DNA from 3 places in the Bacillus cereus group sp. MYBK79-1 genome. Region 3 is predicted to be linked to each of the others. Evidence: predicted binding sites of a transcription regulator. Region 3 holds the regulator's gene; each other region holds the start of a gene.

Region 1 (3,217 bases), on a different contig from region 3:
ATTAGCATACTGTTGGCGATTAAAGCAACAATCCCAATTGCCACAATTACCATAAACGAAGCTCTCCAGCCAAATTGTTGACCGATAAACGTTCCAATTGGTACACCTGTAATGGTCGCAACGGTTAAACCAGTAAACATAAATGCAATTGCACTCGCACGTTTATTCTCTGGTACAAGCGCAGCCGCAATTGTGGATCCGATCGACATAAAAACGCCGTGCGCAAACGCAGATACAACCCTTGCGATAAGCAACACAGTGAAACTTGTTGCCACTGCCGCAATTCCATTACCAATAATGAAAATAATCATAATCCACATTAATAACGTCTTTCGCGACATACTAGCTGTTAATGACGTTAATACTGGAGCACCAAATGCTACTCCTAACGCATATAAAGAAACGGTTAAACCCGCTGTTGTAACAGAAACATGTAGATCCTCTGAAATAGATGGTAATAAACCGACACTAATAAATTCGGTTGTACCAATTCCAAACGCACTAATTGCTAGTGCTAATAAAGCAAACATACTTCTTCGATTCGTCTGTACTGCCGAAGAAGGTACTGTATATGAATTCAATTGAACTCCTCCTTAATGCAAGAAATCCAATCATAATAGTATGATAAAAAGGCCTTTTTATCTTCTACAAACATAACTTTACTGCTCATATATGCTATTATGAATGGCTTCACTCTTTTTTTGAAGAACGCACTTTAAAGTACGATAGGTACCAAAAAGTAACATAGGCACTTTTTAGTACCGTACTACTCATTTCCCTCTTACGTATGCTATTATGGAACATATTCAACATGATAAAAAGTACGTACTTTAAAGTGCTATAGGTACTTTTTAGTAACATTTAAATTATTTAGCTTCTTTTGTTGGAGAACTGAAATCTACATTCATCAAAGGAGATTTTTATATGAAGAAATATAATATTCCCGTTGAAGCGACTTTAGAGGTTATCGGCGGAAAATGGAAAGTCGTTATTCTTTGCCACTTAACGAAAGGGACAAAGAGAACGAGTGAATTAAAACGTCTTATGCCTGGTATTACACAAAAGATGTTAACACAGCAATTACGCGAGTTAGAAGAAGATGGAGTTATTCAAAGAAAGGTATACAACCAAGTCCCACCGAAAGTAGAATATTCCCTTACAGACTACGGCTGGTCTTTAGAATCCATCCTTGATTCTCTTTGTACTTGGGGCGAATGCCATCTTGAAAAAAGGGGTAATACATCGATGCTAATTACAGAAGGTGAACAATAAAAAAAGGAAAAAATGAACATAAATTTGTCCATTTTTTCCTTTTTTTATTTATATATACGTACATTTCTTACCTTATCAAAATAATTTATGCGCTTTCATGCCTTGTCAGTACTACGTTATACGCTCAATATCAAATAATTAGGAATCATTTTTATGTTAACATAGGTGTATATAGTATATAATATAGGATATATATTATATACACTTTCCGATAAAGGAACTTTCCATTATGCGGACAAGCCATGTATCGGACAGTTCATAAATAATAGGTAGGACTTTATGGTTTTGGATTTATGATTTCAGCTTACTTGCTGGCATAAATTTAAAGGCATTTTATTGTGCTTTGTGAAACTTTGTATAAAGTTTCGCAAGCGTTTACTATCTTACCTATAAAAAATAAGAGTATTGCTATCGTAAAGGAGAATTGGAGATGCCAGAAACTATGACTCAAACAAAGCCAGAACAAGAAACTGTACAAATTTCTGCTAGCCAAGGACAACTTGATGTACTTGATCAGTTGTTAAAACCTGAGGTACAAGAATCATTAACTACACTAGTAGAACAGCTTCCAAAATTAACTGAGCTTGTTAATATTTTAACTAAATCTTATGACTTCGCTCAAACTGTTGCTACTGATGAAGTATTAAAAAGCGACACTGTTAGTGCAATCACAGAGCTTGTAGAACCTGTAAAAGATACAGTAAAAGGCATGGCTGCAACTGCTATCGAAGCGAAAGATCGTGCTGACGAAAGCAACGAAGTTATCGGCCTGTTCGGTCTATTAAAATTACTAAAAGACCCACAAGCACAAAAAATGTTCCGCTTTGTGAACGCATACCTTCAAATTAGTGCAGAACGTAACAATAAATAATTTAACTTATAACAACAATTAGTAAAGACGGGGGATATCATACTATGTCAAAACAAATTGTCATCTTAGGCGCTGGTTATGGCGGTCTTCTTGCCGCTTTAAACGTACGTAAATATTACAGCAAATCAGAAGCACAAGTTACAGTGATTAACCAATACCCAACACACCAAATCATCACTGAACTACACCGCCTTGCAGCTGGTAACGTTGCTGAGCAAGCAATTGCAATGCCACTTACAAAGCTTTTCAAAGGTAAAGATATCGATCTTAAAATTGCAACAGTTGAGTCATTCTCAGTTGATAGCAAAGAAATCAAACTAGCTGGCGGCACTACTTTATCTTACGATGCACTTGTAGTTGCTTTAGGAAGTAAAACTGCTTACTTCGGTATTCCAGGACTAGAAGAAAACAGCATGGTATTAAAATCTGCTGCTGATGCAAACAAAATCTACAAACACGTTGAAGACCGTATTCGTGAATACGCGAAAACGAAAAACGAAGCTGATGCTACAATCGTAATCGGTGGTGGCGGATTAACTGGCGTTGAGCTAGTTGGTGAGCTTGCTGACATTATGCCTAAACTTGCAAAAAGCCACGGCGTAAATCCAAAAGAAGTTAAACTTCTTCTTGTTGAAGCAGGTCCAAAAATCCTTCCAGTATTACCAGACCACTTAATCGAACGTGCAACTACTAGCCTAGAAGCACGCGGTGTTACATTCTTAACAGGTCTTCCTGTAACAAACGTTGCTGGCAATGAAATTGACTTAAAAGACGGTCAAAAACTTGTTGCTAACACATTCGTTTGGACAGGCGGCGTACAAGGTAACCCATTAATCGGTGAATCAGGTCTTGAAGTTAACCGTGGTCGTGCAACAGTTGATGCATACCTACAATCTACTTCTCACAAAGACGTATTCGTTGCTGGAGACAGCGCTGTTGTCTTCGCTCCAGACGGACGTCCATACCCACCAACTGCACAAATCGCTTGGCAAATGGGTGAGTTAATTGGATACAACTTATACGCAGCACTAGAAGGCAAAGCATTCGAAGAGTTCGCACCTGTAAACTCTGGAA
Region 2 (3,217 bases), on a different contig from region 3:
ATTAAAAGAACTTGTGCAATTTCAAGCGACAGTAACGTGGGAACAAGGATTGAAAGAAACTATTAAGTGGTTTCGTGAAGAAAACAATGGCTAAGTCGCTATCGATTATTATACCTGTATGTAATGAAGCAGATACGATTTCAGACGTTATTCAATCGGCAAAAGGATTAAATCCAGTAGAGATTATTGTAGTAGCAAACGGTTGTCATGATGGTACAGAAGAGGTTGCTGATCGTTTAGGGTGTAAAGTAATCAAGTATACAGAGCTACTAGGGAACGATGTTGGACGTGCAGTCGGCGCAAAACACGCGATAGGTGATGTACTACTATTTATAGATGGTGATTTTGCTATTCCAACTTCAAAATTACAATTATTCCTGAATCCGGTTTTACATGATCAGGCCGACATCGTTTTAAATAATTTGGACGCATTATTTTTAAAGAAACAAAAACCGCACTCCGTGACAGTATGGCGTCAAATATTAAATGCAATATTAGAGCGTGAAGAGTTAAAAATTGATTCTTTATTATCTGTACCTCATGCGTTGACGAGAGAGATTGTTCAAAGTATTGGATATGAATGTTTTGTTAATCCTATTGTGGCTCATTTACGCCTAGTACAAAGCAAATGGAGAATTAGTCGTCATTGTGCAATTGACGTTATTACCCCGAATAAATTTCGTCCGACCGAGCATGCTGCGTATGGCACGGGTCTTTCTCAATCTGAAAAACGGATGATAGGTGATCATATAGAAGCTGTAGCGGAGCGAATAGTAGGTAGCGATGAGCGCGGAGGGTATTATGATGGCAATAGGAAAAGAGATAGTGTTTATCATACTTTAGATTTCGAAGATCTTTATCAAGGATGGGGCGTTACATCTAAATTGTATAAAGGAAAGCAATTATCGGTCATTATTCCTGTACAAGATGAAGAAAAAACAATTGGAAATGTTATAGAGGAACTTCGAAAAATTGAACCTTTTGAAATTATCGTTGTTGTAAATGGTTCGTCTGATCAAACAGCAACGATTGCAAAAGAAAAGGGAGCAACAACAATTGTATATAAAGAAGCGCTTGGAAACGATGTAGGGCGTTCACTTGGAACTTACTTTGCAAAAGGGGATATTGTGCTGTTTATAGACGGTGACTTTGTTATTCCAGCTAGGGAATTATATCCTTTCGCAAAAGCTATTGCAGATGGAGTGGATGTCGCATTAAATGATTTAAATCATTATTTAGATTTAAGAGTACCGCTTCACCTTGTAACTGCATTTAAATATGCATTAAATTTAGCTTGTGATAGAAAAGATCTAGGAGTAGGCTCACTTATTGCTGTACCGAATGCGTTTAGTCATAAGTGTTTGAAAGAAATCGGATATAGATCTTTACTTTCACCTTGTGTAGCCCAAGTGAAAGCTATTCTGTCAGGGTTCGAGATTGCGTGTGTAAGTCGTGTAGAGGTTGATAAGATGAACCGTATTCGTCCCAGTGAGCATTTTGCAAAAATAGGTCATCCTCCAGCTGTCTTGCGAATTATAGGTGATCATATAGAAGGATTAGAGCAATTAATTGTATTAGAAGGTAGTCGTGGTGGATTCTATGATGGGAATAGAAAAAGAGATGTTTTAGAGTAGTAACAAAAAAAGTGTACAACATATGTACACTTTTTTGTTCTGTTATAAAAACTATAACAGATTAGGAGATAAGAGTATTACAGCTCTACAATGGGTATTGTTCTTGTATTACAAAATAGGACTCGTATATAAGGATACCAAAAAAATACAATTAAGGAAAGGGTTAATTATAAAGACTTTTAATTGAAGTTAACACTATGCATATAGTAGTTTGCTCAACGTTTCACAAACATGTCACAACTATTTCGTTCACTTTAGCAAAAAAGTAGTATTCTAAGTGTGTAAGCTGTTATATAAAAAATCTTAGTCCTGTACTAATCAAAAATGGAGGAGATTAGGATGACTCAAGTATTAGAAAATGTTAAAAACGCATGGGAAAACTTTAAAGGTGAAAAATGGAAAGCAGAGATTGATGTTCGCGATTTCATTTTAAATAATGTAAACGTTTTCGAAGGGGATGAATCTTTCTTAGCGGGAGCAACTGAAGCAACGAAACAACTTTGGGATCAAGTAATGGATTTAACAACGAAAGAACGTGAAAACGGTGGCGTTCTTGATATGGATACAAAAATTGTTTCTTCTATTACATCACATGAACCAGGATATTTAAATAAAGATATTGAAAAAGTAGTCGGTTTCCAAACTGAAAAACCATTTAAACGTTCTTTACAACCATATGGTGGTATTCGTATGGCGGAACAGGCTTGTGAATCTTATGGATACGAAATGGATAAAGAACTTAGTCGTATTTTTAGAGATTGGAGAAAAACTCATAATCAAGGTGTATTTGATGCATATACACCAGAAATGAAAGCGGCTCGTAAATCAGGTGTAATTACTGGTCTTCCAGATGCATACGGGCGTGGACGTATTATCGGTGACTATCGACGCGTAGCATTATATGGTATTGATCATTTAATTGAAGTGAAAAAAGCTGATTTGAATTTAACTGGCGGTGTAATGAGCGAAGATACAATGCGTTTACGCGAAGAGTTATCTGAGCAAATGCGTGCACTTCAAGAGTTAAAACAAATGGCTGCTTCTCATGGCTTTGATATTTCTAAGCCAGCAACAAACACACAAGAAGCATTCCAATGGTTATACTTCGCATATCTTGCAGCAATTAAAGAGCAAAACGGAGCTGCGATGAGTCTTGGACGTACTTCTACATTCTTAGATATTTATATTGAAAGAGATTTAGCAAACGGTACTTTAACAGAAGAAGAAGTACAAGAAATTGTGGATCACTTCATTATGAAATTACGTCTTGTGAAATTTGCAAGAACACCTGATTATAATGAATTATTCTCTGGTGACCCAACTTGGGTAACTGAGTCTATCGGTGGTATGGCATTAGATGGTCGTCCATTAGTAACGAAGAACTCATTCCGTTTCTTGCATACATTAGATAATTTAGGACCAGCTCCAGAACCAAACTTAACAGTTCTTTGGTCTAAACAATTACCACAGAACTTTAAAAACTACTGTGCGAAAATGTCTATTAAAACATCAGCAATTCAATATGAAAATGATGACATTATGCGTGCTGACTACGGCGATGACTACGGAATTGCTTGTTGTGT
Region 3 (3,217 bases):
TTGCTTGTTCTTGATCATAATAACCAACAGATACATTGGATCCGAAAGAAACATCACCATGTAATAGTGGTAACTTATTCACAAGTGATTTTAATAATGTGGATTTCCCAATTCCGTTTGGACCAACTAAAGCAACGCTATCCCCGCGAGTTAAGCGCATCGTTACATGTTCAATAATCGGATCCTCATCATAGCCGATAGTTGCATCCTTTACTTGTAAAACATCATTTCCACTTTGTTTTTCGATATCGAAGTGGAAGGAAGCTGACTTAGAATCACCTAATGGTCTTGTTAATAATTCCATTCGGTCTAATTGTTTACGACGGCTTTGGGCACGTTTTGTCGTAGATGCACGCGCTATATTTTTTTGAACGAAGTCCTCAAGCTTAGCGATTTCATCTTGTTGTTTTTCATAACGTTTCATTTCTTGCTCGTATAGCGCTGATTTTAAGTCTAAATATTTACTGTAGTTACCAACAAATCGTCTGCTTTCTTTATTCGAAATTTCATATACTTGTGTAACGAGTTTATCTAAGAAATAACGGTCATGGGAAACGATTAGTATTGCGCCAGGATAGCCTTGTAGATATTGTTCAAGCCATGTTAATGTTTCGATGTCTAAATGGTTTGTAGGCTCGTCCAAAATAAGTAGGTCTGGTTTCGTTAATAATAATTTACCGAGAGCTAATCGTGTTTTTTGTCCACCGCTTAATGTAGAAATTGTCGTTTGGTGCGTTTCAACTGGGAAGCCAAGCCCACTTAAAATCGAGCGAATATCTGCTTCGTACTGATAGCCACCTTGATCTTTATAATTTAATTGTAATTGGTCATAGTCAGCTAATAATCTTTCGTATGTAGCCTCGTTTGAAAAGTTTTCTTCTTTTCCCATTTCGTGCTCTAGCCTTCGAAGTTTTGTCTCCATTTGCTGCAAGTGTGTAAAGACGGTTAACATTTCATCCCAAATTGTTAAAGACGTTTCTAATCCGGTATTTTGAGCTAAGTATCCGATTGAGACATCTTTCGGTTTTATAATTTCGCCACCATCATGAGATAGCTCACCAGCTATTATTTTTAATAATGTAGATTTTCCGGCCCCATTTCGTCCGACTAGTGCGATACGATCTTTCGTTTGAACTTCCAATTTTATGTTTGCAAGAATCGTTTCTGCACCGTATAATTTCGTAAGCGCGTTTACTTGTAATAAAATCAATGTTTTCACCTCAAATAATTTCTTAACTTTGCCATGTTTATATTTCTCAATCATACTAAAAATAGTGTATAGTTTAAAATAAAGAGAGAATACTTCTTCTCTTTATTATACAGGGAAATTCATGAGTGCTAAACTTCTGTATTTGATTCAAGTATATGAATAAAGATAGGAAGAGAGGAGAGGTTATATGGATCAGCAAAAAATTCCACAGGCCACTGCCAAACGATTGCCTCTATACTATCGATTTATCCAAAACTTATCTCTTTCTGGTAAGCAACGTGTTTCATCAGCCGAATTGAGCGAAGCGGTAAAAGTTGATTCCGCAACGATTCGAAGAGATTTTTCATATTTTGGAGCGTTAGGGAAAAAAGGTTATGGATATAACGTAAATTATTTATTATCATTTTTCCGTGAAACACTCGACCAAGATGATATAACACGTGTAGCACTTATTGGAGTAGGTAATTTAGGGACCGCTTTCTTACATTATAATTTCACGAAAAACAATAATACAAAAATTGAAATGGCGTTTGATGTTAGTGAAGAGAAAGTCGGGACAGAAATCGGGGGCATTCCTGTATATCATTTAGATGAATTAGAAGAACGTTTATCAACTGATATACAAGTGGCAATATTAACAGTACCCGCTACAGTAGCACAATCTGTAGCAGATAGATTGGCAGAAACGAACGTGCATGGTATTTTAAATTTCACACCAGCGCGCTTAAATGTGTCAGATAATATAAGAATTCACCATATTGATTTAGCAGTAGAGTTACAAACACTTGTTTACTTTTTAAAGAATTATCCACAATAAAACGCAGAGGAAGCGACCTCTGCGTTTTATTATTGTTTTTTCTTTGTGAATTTAACTAAGATAAGGCGAAGTGCCAAATTAAAATCAATTGTTGCCATAACTGCAAATAGTATTGTCCACATATTCCAGATTGTATCTGTTACGTTCGTAATGGCGAAGCGTGTAAAGATACACCCAAGAAGGAAGTACAATGCAGCCATGAACAATGGTGAGTTTCTCATACTAAAAATCCTCCGATAAAGCCTTGCATTTTTTCAGCTTCTTTAATCATTTCTTGAATTTGTTCATTGCTCATTAAAACTTGAGCAACTGCAACTAATGTATTCATTGCAACATGAGCTGCGATAGGGACGATAATACGCTTCGTTTTTACATATAAAAAAGCGAATACGAGTCCCATAGAAGTGTATACCAATAAGTGAGTGAAATCAAAATGAATTGCTGCGAATACGAGAGAACTAATGATAGCAGCAATAAAGAAGTTAAACTTCTTATAAAGTGTACCAAATAAAATTTTTCTAAATACGATTTCTTCCAAAATAGGTCCTATTATAGATATAACGATAAGGAACCAAGGTGTCGTTCTTGCGATATCCATAAGTCTCGCTGTATTTTCAGATCCAGGTTTAATTCCTAATAAACGCATTTCTATCATACCGGCAATACTTTGCGAGAAAAATGCTAAGAAGAACCCGATAAAAATCCAACCGATCGTAGCTGGAACCGAAGAGCGCATTGTATCTAAACGTCTGTCACGAATATCTGTTCTAAGTAACCAAAGTACGATACATAATGCAATAAAGAAACTAATGATTGCCCAGTGGCCAGTTATGAGTTGGAGTTTCTCCTCCCTAGTAAATCCCCTGTTATCATAAAGTCCAGTTTTCAGGAGAAGCGGTAATCCAGCAATGGATGACAACTGCATTAAAATGTATGTAACGATAACCCACCAATATTGTTTTTTCAAATGGTTTAACCATCCTTTCTAACTCTAGTGTATGAGATAAGGTAGGATAACATGTAAATATGCTACCTACGATATAAACCTCACGTAAATTATGTTTTTTTTGTAAATCCTCATTTGAAATTATAATAGAAGACAGGAGAAAGTTGTCTGTGTAGCGAAAACAACTTAGGGTGTCCTTTCATATTGTAACATACGAGTAGTGGAAACAACGATTCATATGGTA

Evidence for each region. Region 3 encodes Rex, which represses fermentation and respiration genes when NADH is low (regulators of the CRP and FNR family bind a similar motif). Its sites were predicted from a motif close to TTGTGAAATATTTCACAA; they were not measured.
Region 1: a site for Rex is predicted at 1,626-1,643, ahead of ACTFOB_RS12745 (DUF1641 domain-containing protein). Genes of this name have one in related genera too.
Region 2: a site for Rex is predicted at 1,846-1,863, ahead of pflB (formate C-acetyltransferase). Genes of this name have one in related genera too.

The regions. Positions count from the first base shown of each region.
Region 1 is NZ_JBQAEO010000006.1:153,365-156,581, forward strand. It holds gene ACTFOB_RS12735 (MFS transporter) at 1-530, opposite strand, end outside; gene ACTFOB_RS12740 (winged helix-turn-helix transcriptional regulator) at 925-1,272, shown strand; gene ACTFOB_RS12745 (DUF1641 domain-containing protein) at 1,703-2,143, shown strand; gene ACTFOB_RS12750 (NAD(P)/FAD-dependent oxidoreductase) at 2,188-3,217, shown strand, end outside.
Region 2 is NZ_JBQAEO010000012.1:110,555-113,771, forward strand. It holds gene ACTFOB_RS18935 (NAD-dependent epimerase/dehydratase family protein) at 1-94, shown strand, start outside; gene ACTFOB_RS18940 (glycosyltransferase family 2 protein) at 87-1,634, shown strand; gene pflB (formate C-acetyltransferase) at 1,974-3,217, shown strand, end outside.
Region 3 is NZ_JBQAEO010000031.1:8,346-11,562, reverse strand. It holds gene ACTFOB_RS26090 (ABC-F family ATP-binding cassette domain-containing protein) at 1-1,210, opposite strand, end outside; gene ACTFOB_RS26085 (redox-sensing transcriptional repressor Rex) at 1,398-2,027, shown strand; gene ACTFOB_RS26080 (YdiK family protein) at 2,057-2,248, opposite strand; gene ACTFOB_RS26075 (lysostaphin resistance A-like protein) at 2,245-2,994, opposite strand.